Regions from separate parts of the Kitasatospora sp. NPDC086791 genome, predicted to be linked through region 2. Evidence: riboswitches for the same ligand, from Rfam matches in the RefSeq annotation. Region 2 holds a riboswitch; each other region holds the start of a gene.
What was found. Region 2 has a riboswitch for thiamine pyrophosphate ahead of thiC (phosphomethylpyrimidine synthase ThiC). Riboswitches for the same ligand answer to the same signal wherever they lie in the genome.
Positions count from the first base shown of each region.

Region 1: it holds a riboswitch for thiamine pyrophosphate, as region 2 does, so the genes downstream of both, AB0Q99_RS22865 (cytosine permease) here and thiC (phosphomethylpyrimidine synthase ThiC) in region 2, are expected to answer to the same signal.
Region 3: it holds a riboswitch for thiamine pyrophosphate, as region 2 does, so the genes downstream of both, thiO (glycine oxidase ThiO) here and thiC (phosphomethylpyrimidine synthase ThiC) in region 2, are expected to answer to the same signal.

Region 1 is NZ_JBFBOC010000018.1:66,339-69,590, forward strand. It holds gene AB0Q99_RS22860 (trypsin-like peptidase domain-containing protein) at 1-1,615, opposite strand, end outside; TPP riboswitch at 1,826-1,972, shown strand; gene AB0Q99_RS22865 (cytosine permease) at 1,965-3,252, shown strand, end outside.
Region 2 is NZ_JBFBOC010000021.1:99,342-102,593, reverse strand. It holds gene thiC (phosphomethylpyrimidine synthase ThiC) at 1-1,783, opposite strand, end outside; TPP riboswitch at 1,778-1,912, opposite strand; gene AB0Q99_RS24800 (DUF5326 family protein) at 2,095-2,295, opposite strand; gene tenA (thiaminase II) at 2,521-3,189, opposite strand; gene AB0Q99_RS24790 (cupin domain-containing protein) at 3,248-3,252, opposite strand, start outside.
Region 3 is NZ_JBFBOC010000004.1:134,442-137,693, reverse strand. It holds gene thiE (thiamine phosphate synthase) at 1-60, opposite strand, end outside; gene AB0Q99_RS09575 (Rv2175c family DNA-binding protein) at 60-425, opposite strand; gene AB0Q99_RS09570 (FAD-dependent oxidoreductase) at 468-1,676, opposite strand; TPP riboswitch at 1,782-1,894, shown strand; gene thiO (glycine oxidase ThiO) at 1,889-3,070, shown strand; gene thiS (sulfur carrier protein ThiS) at 3,067-3,252, shown strand, end outside.

The DNA of each region.
Region 1 (3,252 bases), on a different contig from region 2:
CGGCGGGCTGGCCCTGGATGTCCTTGGTCTGGATCTGCGCGCCGTCGCCCTTGTAGTCGTCGTTGCGCAGCACGTCGAGCTTGGCGTAGACCGGCTTGCCGGTCTTGATCAGGGTGTCCGCTACCCACTTGGCCTGGTTGATCGGGATGGCGAAGCCCAGGCCGATGCTGCCGGCCCGGCCGTTGGCGGAGGCGTTGGACTGGATCGCCGAGTTGATGCCGACCACCGCGCCGCTGGAGTCGAGCAGCGGGCCGCCGGAGTTGCCGGGGTTGATCGAGGCGTCGGTCTGCAGGGCGTTCATGTACGAGGCCTGCGAACCGGTCTCGTCGCCGGAGGCGACCGGGCGGTCCTTGGCGCTGATGATGCCGCTGGTGACGGTGGACTCCAGGCCGTACGGCGCACCGATCGCGACGGTGGCGTCGCCGACGTTGACCTTGTCGGAGTCGGCCAGCGGGAGCGGGGCCAGCTTGCTCTTCGGCGGGTTGTCGATCTTGACCACGGCGACGTCGTAGCCCTCGGCGTGGCCCAGCACGGAGGCGTTGTAGGAGGTGCCGTCGGCGAACTTGACGGTCAGTTTGCCGCCGTTGAGGGTCGGCGCGACCACGTGGTTGTTGGTGAGGATGTGGCCCTCGGTGTCGAAGACGAAACCGGTGCCGGTGCCCGACTCGCCGTTGCCCTGCGCCTTGATGGTGACGACGCTGGGCAGCGCCTTCTGCGCGATGGCGGCGATCGAGCCGGGGGCGGGCTCGCTCTTCTGGGTGTCACTGGCCTGGACGGTGGTGCTGCGGTGGTCGTCCGCGGAGGTGCTGCTGTCGTTGCGGTCGGCCACCGCCACGCCGAGCGCGCCGCCGGCCACGCCGGCGACCAGGGCGACGGCCGCGATCAGGGCGACCAGTCCGCCGCGCTTCTTGCCCGGGCCGCCGCCGTTCGGGCCGCCGGGGTAGTCGGCCGGGTAGCCGAGCGGGCCGTTCGGGCCGCCGGGGTAGCCCGCACCGCCGGAGGCGGCGTCGTGGGTCGGGCCCCAGCCGCCGAGCGGCTGGCCTGCGCCGAACGGGTGGTGGCCGGGCGCGGCCGGGGCACCGGGGGTGCCCGGCGCACCGTGGGCGGACGCGGCGGCGCCGTACGCGTCGTACGTGTCGTGCGCGCCGGCGGCGGGGACGCCGTGGGTCGGGGTGGCGTACGGGTTGGCAGCCGGCGGCAGCGCCGGGGCCGCGGGCGCGGCGGCCTGGGTGGCGGACGGCAGGACCGGCGGCGGCGCGTCGAGGTACCCGGTGGCCGGGTCGACGGCGTGCTCTCCGGCGACGGCGGCGACGGGCGCAGCGGGCGCGGCAGGCGCAGTGGGCGCGTCAGCGGCGGCCGGGGCCTCCGGCGCGGGGACCTTGGTGAAGGCGACGGTGGGCCTGTGCCCGCCCTCCGCCGGAGCGTCCGCCTGAGCGGCCCCGGCGGTCGGCACGGCCTCGGCGCCGGCGGTCTCCGGCTCGGGGACCCGGCGGAAGGCCATGGTCGGCTGGTGCCCGCCCTGAGCGGGGCCGTCGGGAACGGGCGCGGCCGCCCCCTGGCCGGCGGGCTGCTCCCCCTGCGGCCCGGTGGGCCCAACCTCGCGCTCGGTGCTCACGGACGACCTCCATAGCTGGCAGAACCAAGGACCATAGTTTTTCGCATTGTCGATTCGATTGCCGTAAGGACCCCTCTGAAGAAGTCATAAGAATCCTTAGCCGGTGCCGACGGCCGCGGGCTCCCCTCCCCCGGCCGGGCGTCCCGCGATGCGGACCGCGCACGCCCCGGCCTTGGGTGTTCACCCCCGCGCCGGTTAGCCTGTCGCTCCAAACTGACACGCGGGAGCTTGGACCGACCAGGCTGAGAGTGCGCATGTCGACCGTACGCCACGCGAGCGCGGCGGACGGTCGAGGGGGCGCTGACCGCCGGAACCTGTCCGGGTAATGCCGGCGTAGGGAGTATCGGCCGTGCCGTCTGCTTCGCCATCCTCTTCTTCGGGTGCCTCCGAGTCCAAGGATTTCCCCGCCCCCGCGGATTCCCCCGGCCCGGCGGCCGCGGCCGCCACCGTCCTGGACCGCCCCGAGCGGACCGAGCGGGTCGAGGCTCCGCTGGTCCTGGACACCGAACCGCCGCGCACGCTGCGCTTCCGGGACCACTTCGCGCTCTGGATGAACCTGGGCGTCAGCCTGATCGGCTTCTCCACCGCCGCCACCGTGCTCGGCGCCCCCGGCAGCGAGCTCTCGCTGGCCGCCGCGGTGACCGCGATCGCGGTCGGCACGGCGGTCGGCACCGCGATGCTCGGCGTGGCCGCGCTGATCGGCGCCCGCACCGGCGCCCCCGCGATGGCGAACCTGCGCGGGCTGTTCGGCACCCGGCTGTCGTACCTGCCGACGGTGCTGAACATCGTGCAGTGCGTCGGCTGGGGCGTGTTCGAGCTGTTGACGATCTCGGCGGGCGCCCAGACCGTCGCCCACACCACCGGCTACCGCTGGCTGTTCGTGCTGCTCGCGGGCGCGCTGACCACCGCGCTGACCATCTGGCCGCTGGGCTCGATCGCGGTGCTGCGCCGCTTCGTGGCCGGGGCGGTCGCCGTCGCGATGGTGTACTTCACCGTCCAGTTGGGCCGCCAGGGGGTGCCGGACCCGGGCGCCGGCAACTGGCACGGCTTCCTCGGCGCGACCGACGCGATGATCGCGGTGTCGGTCTCCTTCGTCCCGCTGGCCGCCGACTACACCCGGCACTCGCGCACCGCGCGCTCGGCGTTCTGGGGCAGCTTCTCCGGCTACACGGTCGCCCAGGTCTGGTGCTACGTGCTCGGCCTGATGGCGCTGCTGCAGTCCGGCGGGGACCCGGACAAGATCTTCGACTCCTTCCTCGGGGTCTGGGCCGGCTGGCTGTTCCTGCTGGTGCTGGTGCTGCGCGAGACGGACCAGTCCTTCGCCAACGTGTACTCGACCGCGATGTCGGTGCAGAACCTGCTGCCGAGGGCGGACCGCCGGGTGCTCAGCGGCGGGATCGGCGCGCTGACCACGGTGCTGGCGCTGCAGATCGACAGGTTCACCGACACCTACGCCAACTTCCTCGGGCTGATCGGCTCGGTGTTCGTTCCGCTGCTGGCGGTGCTGGCGGTGGACTTCTTCCTCGGCGCCGGGCGCCGCGGCTGGGACCTCTCCGAGGACGCGCCGTCCCGCTGGACGATGCTGCTGCCGTGGGTGCTGGGCTTCGCGGTCTACCAGTTCATCGCGCCGACCAAGG
Region 2 (3,252 bases):
CCTGGGCCTTGAACTCCTCGGACATGGCCTGCATGCCGGCCTCGGCCTCCGCGTCGTAGCCGGACGCCACGGCCGTCGCGCCGTCGCCGTGTTCGTCGCGGATCTTCTGGGAGATCTTCATCGAGCAGAACTTCGGGCCGCACATGGAGCAGAAGTGGGCCGTCTTGGCGGGTTCGGCGGGGAGGGTCTCGTCGTGGAAGTCGCGGGCGGTCTCCGGGTCGAGGGCCAGGTTGAACTGGTCCTCCCAGCGGAACTCGAAGCGGGCGTCGGAGAGGGCGTCGTCCCACTCCTGGGCGCCGGGGTGGCCCTTGGCGAGGTCGGCGGCGTGGGCGGCGATCTTGTAGGTGATCACGCCGGTCTTGACGTCGTCGCGGTTGGGCAGGCCCAGGTGCTCCTTGGGCGTGACGTAGCAGAGCATGGCGGTGCCCCACCAGGCGATCATCGCGGCGCCGATGCCGGAGGTGATGTGGTCGTAGCCGGGGGCGACGTCGGTGGTCAGCGGGCCGAGGGTGTAGAACGGCGCCTCGTCGCAGATCTCCTTCTGGAGATCCATGTTCTCCTTGATCTTGTGCATCGGGACGTGGCCCGGGCCCTCGATCATCACCTGGACGTCGCGCTCGCGGGCGATCCGGCCGAGCTCGCCGAGGGTCCGCAGCTCGGCGAACTGCGCCTCGTCGTTGGCGTCCGCGATCGAGCCGGGGCGCAGGCCGTCACCGAGCGAGAAGGTGACGTCGTAGGAGGCGAGGATGTCGCAGAGTTCCTCGAAGTTGGCGTAGAGGAAGTTCTCCTGATGGTGCGCCAGACACCAGGCGGCCATGATCGAGCCGCCGCGCGAGACGATGCCGGTCTTGCGGCGGGCGGTCAGCGGGACGTAGCGCAGCAGCACGCCGGCGTGGACGGTCATGTAGTCGACGCCCTGCTCGCACTGCTCGACGACGGTGTCCCGGTAGACCTCCCAGCTCAGTTCCTCGGCCTTGCCGTCCACCTTCTCCAGCGCCTGGTAGAGCGGCACGGTGCCGATCGGCACGGGGGAGTTGCGCAGGATCCACTCGCGCGTGGTGTGGATGTTGCGGCCGGTGGAGAGGTCCATGACGGTGTCCGCGCCCCAGCGGGTGGCCCAGGTCATCTTCTCCACCTCCTCCTCGATCGAGGAGGTGACGGCCGAGTTGCCGATGTTGGCGTTGATCTTCACCAGGAAGTTGGTGCCGATGACGGCCGGCTCCACCTCCGGGTGGTTCACGTTCACCGGGATGACGGCCCGGCCGCGGGCCACCTCGGCGCGCACGAACTCGGGCGCGAGGCCCTCGCGCAGCGCCACGAACTCCATCTCGGGTGTCACCACGCCCCGCTTGGCGTAAGCGAGTTGGGTGACGGCCGCACCGTCGCGGCCGCGCAGCGGGCGGCGCGGACGGCCGGGGAAGACGGCGTCCAGGTTGCGCAGGTTCCCGCCGCGCGGGGCGGTGTGCTTGATGCCGTCGTCCTCGGGCCGCGGCTCGCGCCCGTCGTACTCCTCGACGTCGCCGCGCTGGCGGATCCAGGGGTCGCGCAGCGCGGGCAGGCCGCGCCGCACGTCGGGCTCGTACGCGGGGTCGGTGTACGGGCCGGAGGTGTCGTACAGCGGGACGGCCCGGCCGTTGGTGAGCCGCACCTCGCGGTAGGGGACCCGCAGGTCGGGGCGGGATCCCTCGCGGTAGGCCTTGCGCCAGGCCGGTGTCGGGTAGCCGGTGCGCTCGCTGCTGGGGGCGCTCCGGGCAGACTGCGGCTGTGCGTCGAACGTGGTCATCTGACCTCTACTCCCTACGCCGGCATTACCCGGTCAGGTTCCTGCGGTCGACGCAGCCGTCGGTCCGTCCGTCGACGTCCCGGTCAGCGCCCTCTCAGCCCGGTGCTCCGAGCTCCCGCGTCGCAGGCGGTGTTGCCTGCACATGACGCCCAACACGGTAGCGAGCCGATAGCCGCAGGTCCAGAGCAGGGCCGGAGCAGGCCCGCAGTGGGCCCGCAGTGGGCCGGCAACGGGCCCGGGAGCCGGGTGAACGGCCGAGGCCCGGCTCCCCGTGACGGGGACCGGGCCTCAGGGCGGCGATCGGGGAGGGATCAGCCCTTGGCGGCCTTCTTCACCAGGATCACCACGGCGGCCGCGATGCCGACCACCACCAGCAGCTTGATCACGATGCTCAGCAGCGCCCCGACCACGCCGAAGACGAAGGCCACGACGTTCCAGGCCAGTACCAGGACCAGCACCGGGATGACGATGTTACGCACCCACGAGGGCAGCGACTTCCAGAGCTCAGCCATGTCCGTTCCTCTTCTCCCCTGGGTCGGCCGCCGTCCGGTGCCGCATCCCGCTTGCTTTCGTACTTCGATCGTACGGGGGCCCGAGTGCCGGAACGAGGCCCAACGGCCCGGAGAGAACCCCGAGATCACCCCGACCCCGACCCCCGGGAACACCCCCTGCGGGTCTACGGGGACACCCCCTGGGAGACCCCCGCCGAACGGCCGGGAGCGCGGGCCCGCCGCCGGTCAGACCGGCCAGCGCTCACCGCGCCAGGCGGCGTCCCAGAACATCCACTCGTAGCGCGAGGTGGTCACGAAGTGCTCGACCACCTTGCGGCGTTCGGCCGGGGCGAGCTCTTCGCCGAGCCGGTCGGTGAGCGCCAGCACCCGGCGGACCACCGACTGGAACGCCTCGTCGCCGTAGGTGGCGATCCACTTGGCGTAGAGCGGGTCGGGGGAGCCCTGGGCGAGCAGCGCCTCGCCGACCCTGGCGTAGATCCAGTAGCAGGGCAGCACCGCGCCGACCGCCTCGGCGAAGGAGCCGCCGTAGACGGTGGCCAGCAGGTAGCTGGTGTAGGCCCGGGTGGTGGGCAGCACCGGCTCGGCGGCGGCCTGGTCGGCGGTGCCGCCGAAGGCGGTCAGGAACTCGGCGTGCATGCCCTGCTCGGCGGCCAGCGCGCCGACCGCGTCGTCGGCGAAGGCCCGGACGTCCTCCTCGCCGGGCGCCTTGGCGGCGCAGACGGCGAGGGCGCGCGCGTAGTCGCGCAGGTAGTGCGAGTCCTGGACGACGAAGTGGCGGAAGGCCTCGCGCGGCAGGGTGCCGTCGGTGAGGCCGGCGAGGAAGGGGTGGGCCAGGATCTCGGCGTAGACCGGCTCGATGGCCGCCCAGAGTTCTTCGGTGAGGCTGCGGGTCATGCGGACGACCCTAGGCGAGCTCGCCCCGGCACCGGACGTCACTCCCCGGTACCGGGTGTCAGT
Region 3 (3,252 bases), on a different contig from region 2:
GTCGGTGCACAGGTAGAGGCGGGCGTCCGCGAGGCGGGCGCGCAGCGGGTCCGCCGCCATCAGATCAGCATCGCCTGGGCACGCCGCTTGACCTCGGTGCCGCGGTTCTCCCGCAGTGCCTGGATCGGGCTGCCGGGCAGCGACGGGTCCTCGGTGAAGAGCCACTCCAGGATCTCCACGTCGTTGTACCCGCAGTCGCGCAGCACGGTCAGGGTGCCGGAGAGGTGCTTGACCAGCCCGGTGCCGTCGATGAACGCCGCAGGGACCTGCAGCGACTTGTTCGGGCCCCGGCGGACGGCGATCAGCTCGCCGTTGCGGACCAGGTCACGCACCTCGGTGACCCGCACCCCCCACTGCTCCGAGATGTCGGGGAGGTACATCCACTCGGGGACCAGGGCTTCAATCTTGCTTTCGATCTCACTCACGCCACCAGACTGCCACCTCCGCGGCCCGTCGCGCACCAGCCGCTACCCCGCGACCGCCGACTTCAGCGGCACCGCCGGGTCCGCCGCGCGGGCCGGGTCCAGCGCCGTGCCGTGCTCGATCAGCTTCCGTCCCTGGGTGAGGTCGCGCGGCCGGTCCACGGTCAGCAGCGCGCTCGGCACCCCGTCGCGCAGCCAGAGCACCGTCCACGAGGCGTCCCGCGGGCCGCCGCGCCAGAGCACCTCGTCGCCCTCGGCGTGCCGGCCGGCGTACTGGACCATCCGCCCGAACTGCTCCGACCAGAAGTACGGCACCGGGTCGTACGGCGGCTCGTCCGCGCCGAGGACGGCGGCGGCCGCCGCCTCGCCGGACCGCAGCGCGTGGTCCCAGTGCTGGACGGCCAGCCGGGCGCCGGCCCGGGCCGAGGGGTAGCTGACGCAGTCGCCGGCCGCGAGGACGCCGGGCAGCGAGGTGCGCAGCCGCGCGTCCACCACGACGGCGCCGGCACCGTCCAGCTCGATCCCGGAGCCGGCCAGCCAGCCGGTCGCGGGCCGGGCCCCGACCCCGACCACCACCTCGTCGGCGGGCAGGTGCGAGCCGTCGGCCAGCAGCACCGCGCCGGGCTCGACGGCGGCCACCCCGACCCCGCAGCGCAGGTCGACGCCGGCCTCGGCGTACCAGGCGGCCATCGCCGAGCCGATCGCGGTCGGCAGCGCGCCGGGCAGCGGCGCCGGGCCCGCCTCGACCACGGTCACCTCGCAGCCCGCCGCGCGGGCCGCGGTGGACACCTCGGCGCCGATCCAGCCCGCCCCGACCAGCACCAGCCGCAGGCCGGGGCGCAGCAGCGCGCGCAGCGCCAGGGCGTCGTCCAGGGTGTGCAGCAGGTGCGCCCGCTCGGCGCCGGGCAGGACGCGCGGGACGGCGCCGGTGGCGATCACCAGCGTGCCGTAGGGGAGGTCGCCGCCGTCGGTGTGCAGGACGCCGGGGGTCAGGCCGGTGGCCCGGCGGCCGGTGAGCAGCTCGATGTCGAGGTCCGCGAAGTCGATGTCCAGGGTGGTGCTGTCGCTCTTGCCGAGCAGCACGTCCTTGGAGAGCGGCGGCCGGTCGTACGGCACGTGCGGCTCCTCGCCGACCAGGGTGATCCGCCCCTGCCGGCCGCCCTGCCGCAGCTTGAGGGCGCATTGCGCCCCGGCCAGCCCGGCCCCGACGACGACCACCCGATCCGTTCCGCTCAGCTCTGCCACGCCCGTCACTGTACTCAGCGCCGCCCGGCCGTTCCCGGGCCGTCCGCCCCTCCCCGGCCGGGGCCCGGGGCCGGGCGGCCCCTTCGGCCGGGCCGGGCCCCGGCGTTATGGTGGGGGCACCATCGCGGGAGCCCGGCGAACCGGGCTGAGAGGCGGGCTGACACGGCCCGCGACCGTCCGAACCTGATCCGGGTCATACCGGCGAAGGGAGAGGAGCAGCTTTGACACGCGTGCCATCGGGCGCCCACGCCGACGTCCTGGTGATCGGCGGGGGCATCATCGGCCTCGCCGTCGCCTGGCGGGCGACGCAGCGCGGCTTGCGGACCGTCGTGGTCGACCCCTCACCGGGCGGCGGGGCGGCCACGGTCGCGGCCGGGATGCTCGCCCCGGTCACCGAGCTCCAGTACGGCGAGGAGCCGTTGCTGCGCCTCGGTCTGGCCTCCAACGAACGCTACGCGGACTTCGCCGCCGAGCTCACCGAGGCGAGCGGCGGCCAGGACACCGGCTACCGCGCCTGCGGCACGATCGCCGTCGCGCTGGACTCCGACGACCGCGAGGAACTGCGCGAACTGCACGCCTTCCACCAGCGGCTGGGCCTGGACTCGACCTGGCTGACCGGCCGGGAGGCCCGCAAGCTGGAGCCGATGCTCGCCCCCGGTGTGCGCGGCGGCCTGCACGTCGCGGACGACCACCAGGTGGACGGCCGGCGGATGCTGACCGCGCTGTGCTCGGCCGGGGAGCGCGCGGGCGTCGTCGTCCGGCGCGCCGAGGCGGTGGAGCTGCTGGTCGAGGGCGGCCGCGCGGTCGGCGCCCGGCTGGGCACCGGGGAGGGCGTGACCGCCGACCGGGTCGTGCTCGCCGCCGGCCCGCACAGCCACCGGCTGGCCGGCCTGCCCGAGGGCGTGCTGCCCGCGATCCGCCCGGTGAAGGGGCAGGTGCTGCGCCTTCACATCCCCGCCGCCTACCGGCCGTTCCTCTCCCGCAACGTCCGCGCCGTGGTGCGCGGCGGGCACCTCTACCTGGTGCCCCGGGCGAACGGCGAGCTGGTGATCGGCGCGACCACCGAGGAACAGGGCTACGACACCACCGTCACCGCCGGTGGGGTGTACGAACTCCTGCGCGACGCCCACGAATTGGTCCCGGGCATCACCGAACTCCCGCTGGTGGAGACCTCCGCGGGCCTGCGCCCCGGCTCGCCCGACAACGCGCCGCTGCTCGGCCCGACCGCACTGCCCGGGCTGGTCGCCGCCACCGGCCACCACCGCAACGGCGTGCTGCTCGCCCCGGTGACCGCCGACCTGCTCGCCGAGTACCTGGCGACCGGCGAACTCCCGGCGCTGGCGCAGCCGTTCACCCCGACCCGGTTCTCCCCCGACCGCTCCACCACGAAGGCCCTGGCATGACCGAGACCACACCGACCGAGACCACGCCGACCGGAGCCCCGCGGGCCGAAGCCTCCCGGGCCGAAGCCACGCCGGCCGAGATCGCGCTGACCGTCAACGGCGAACCCCGCGCGGTGGCCCCCACGACCACCCTCGCCGAGCTGGTCGCCACCGTGAGCCGGGCCAACACCGGCGTCGCCGCC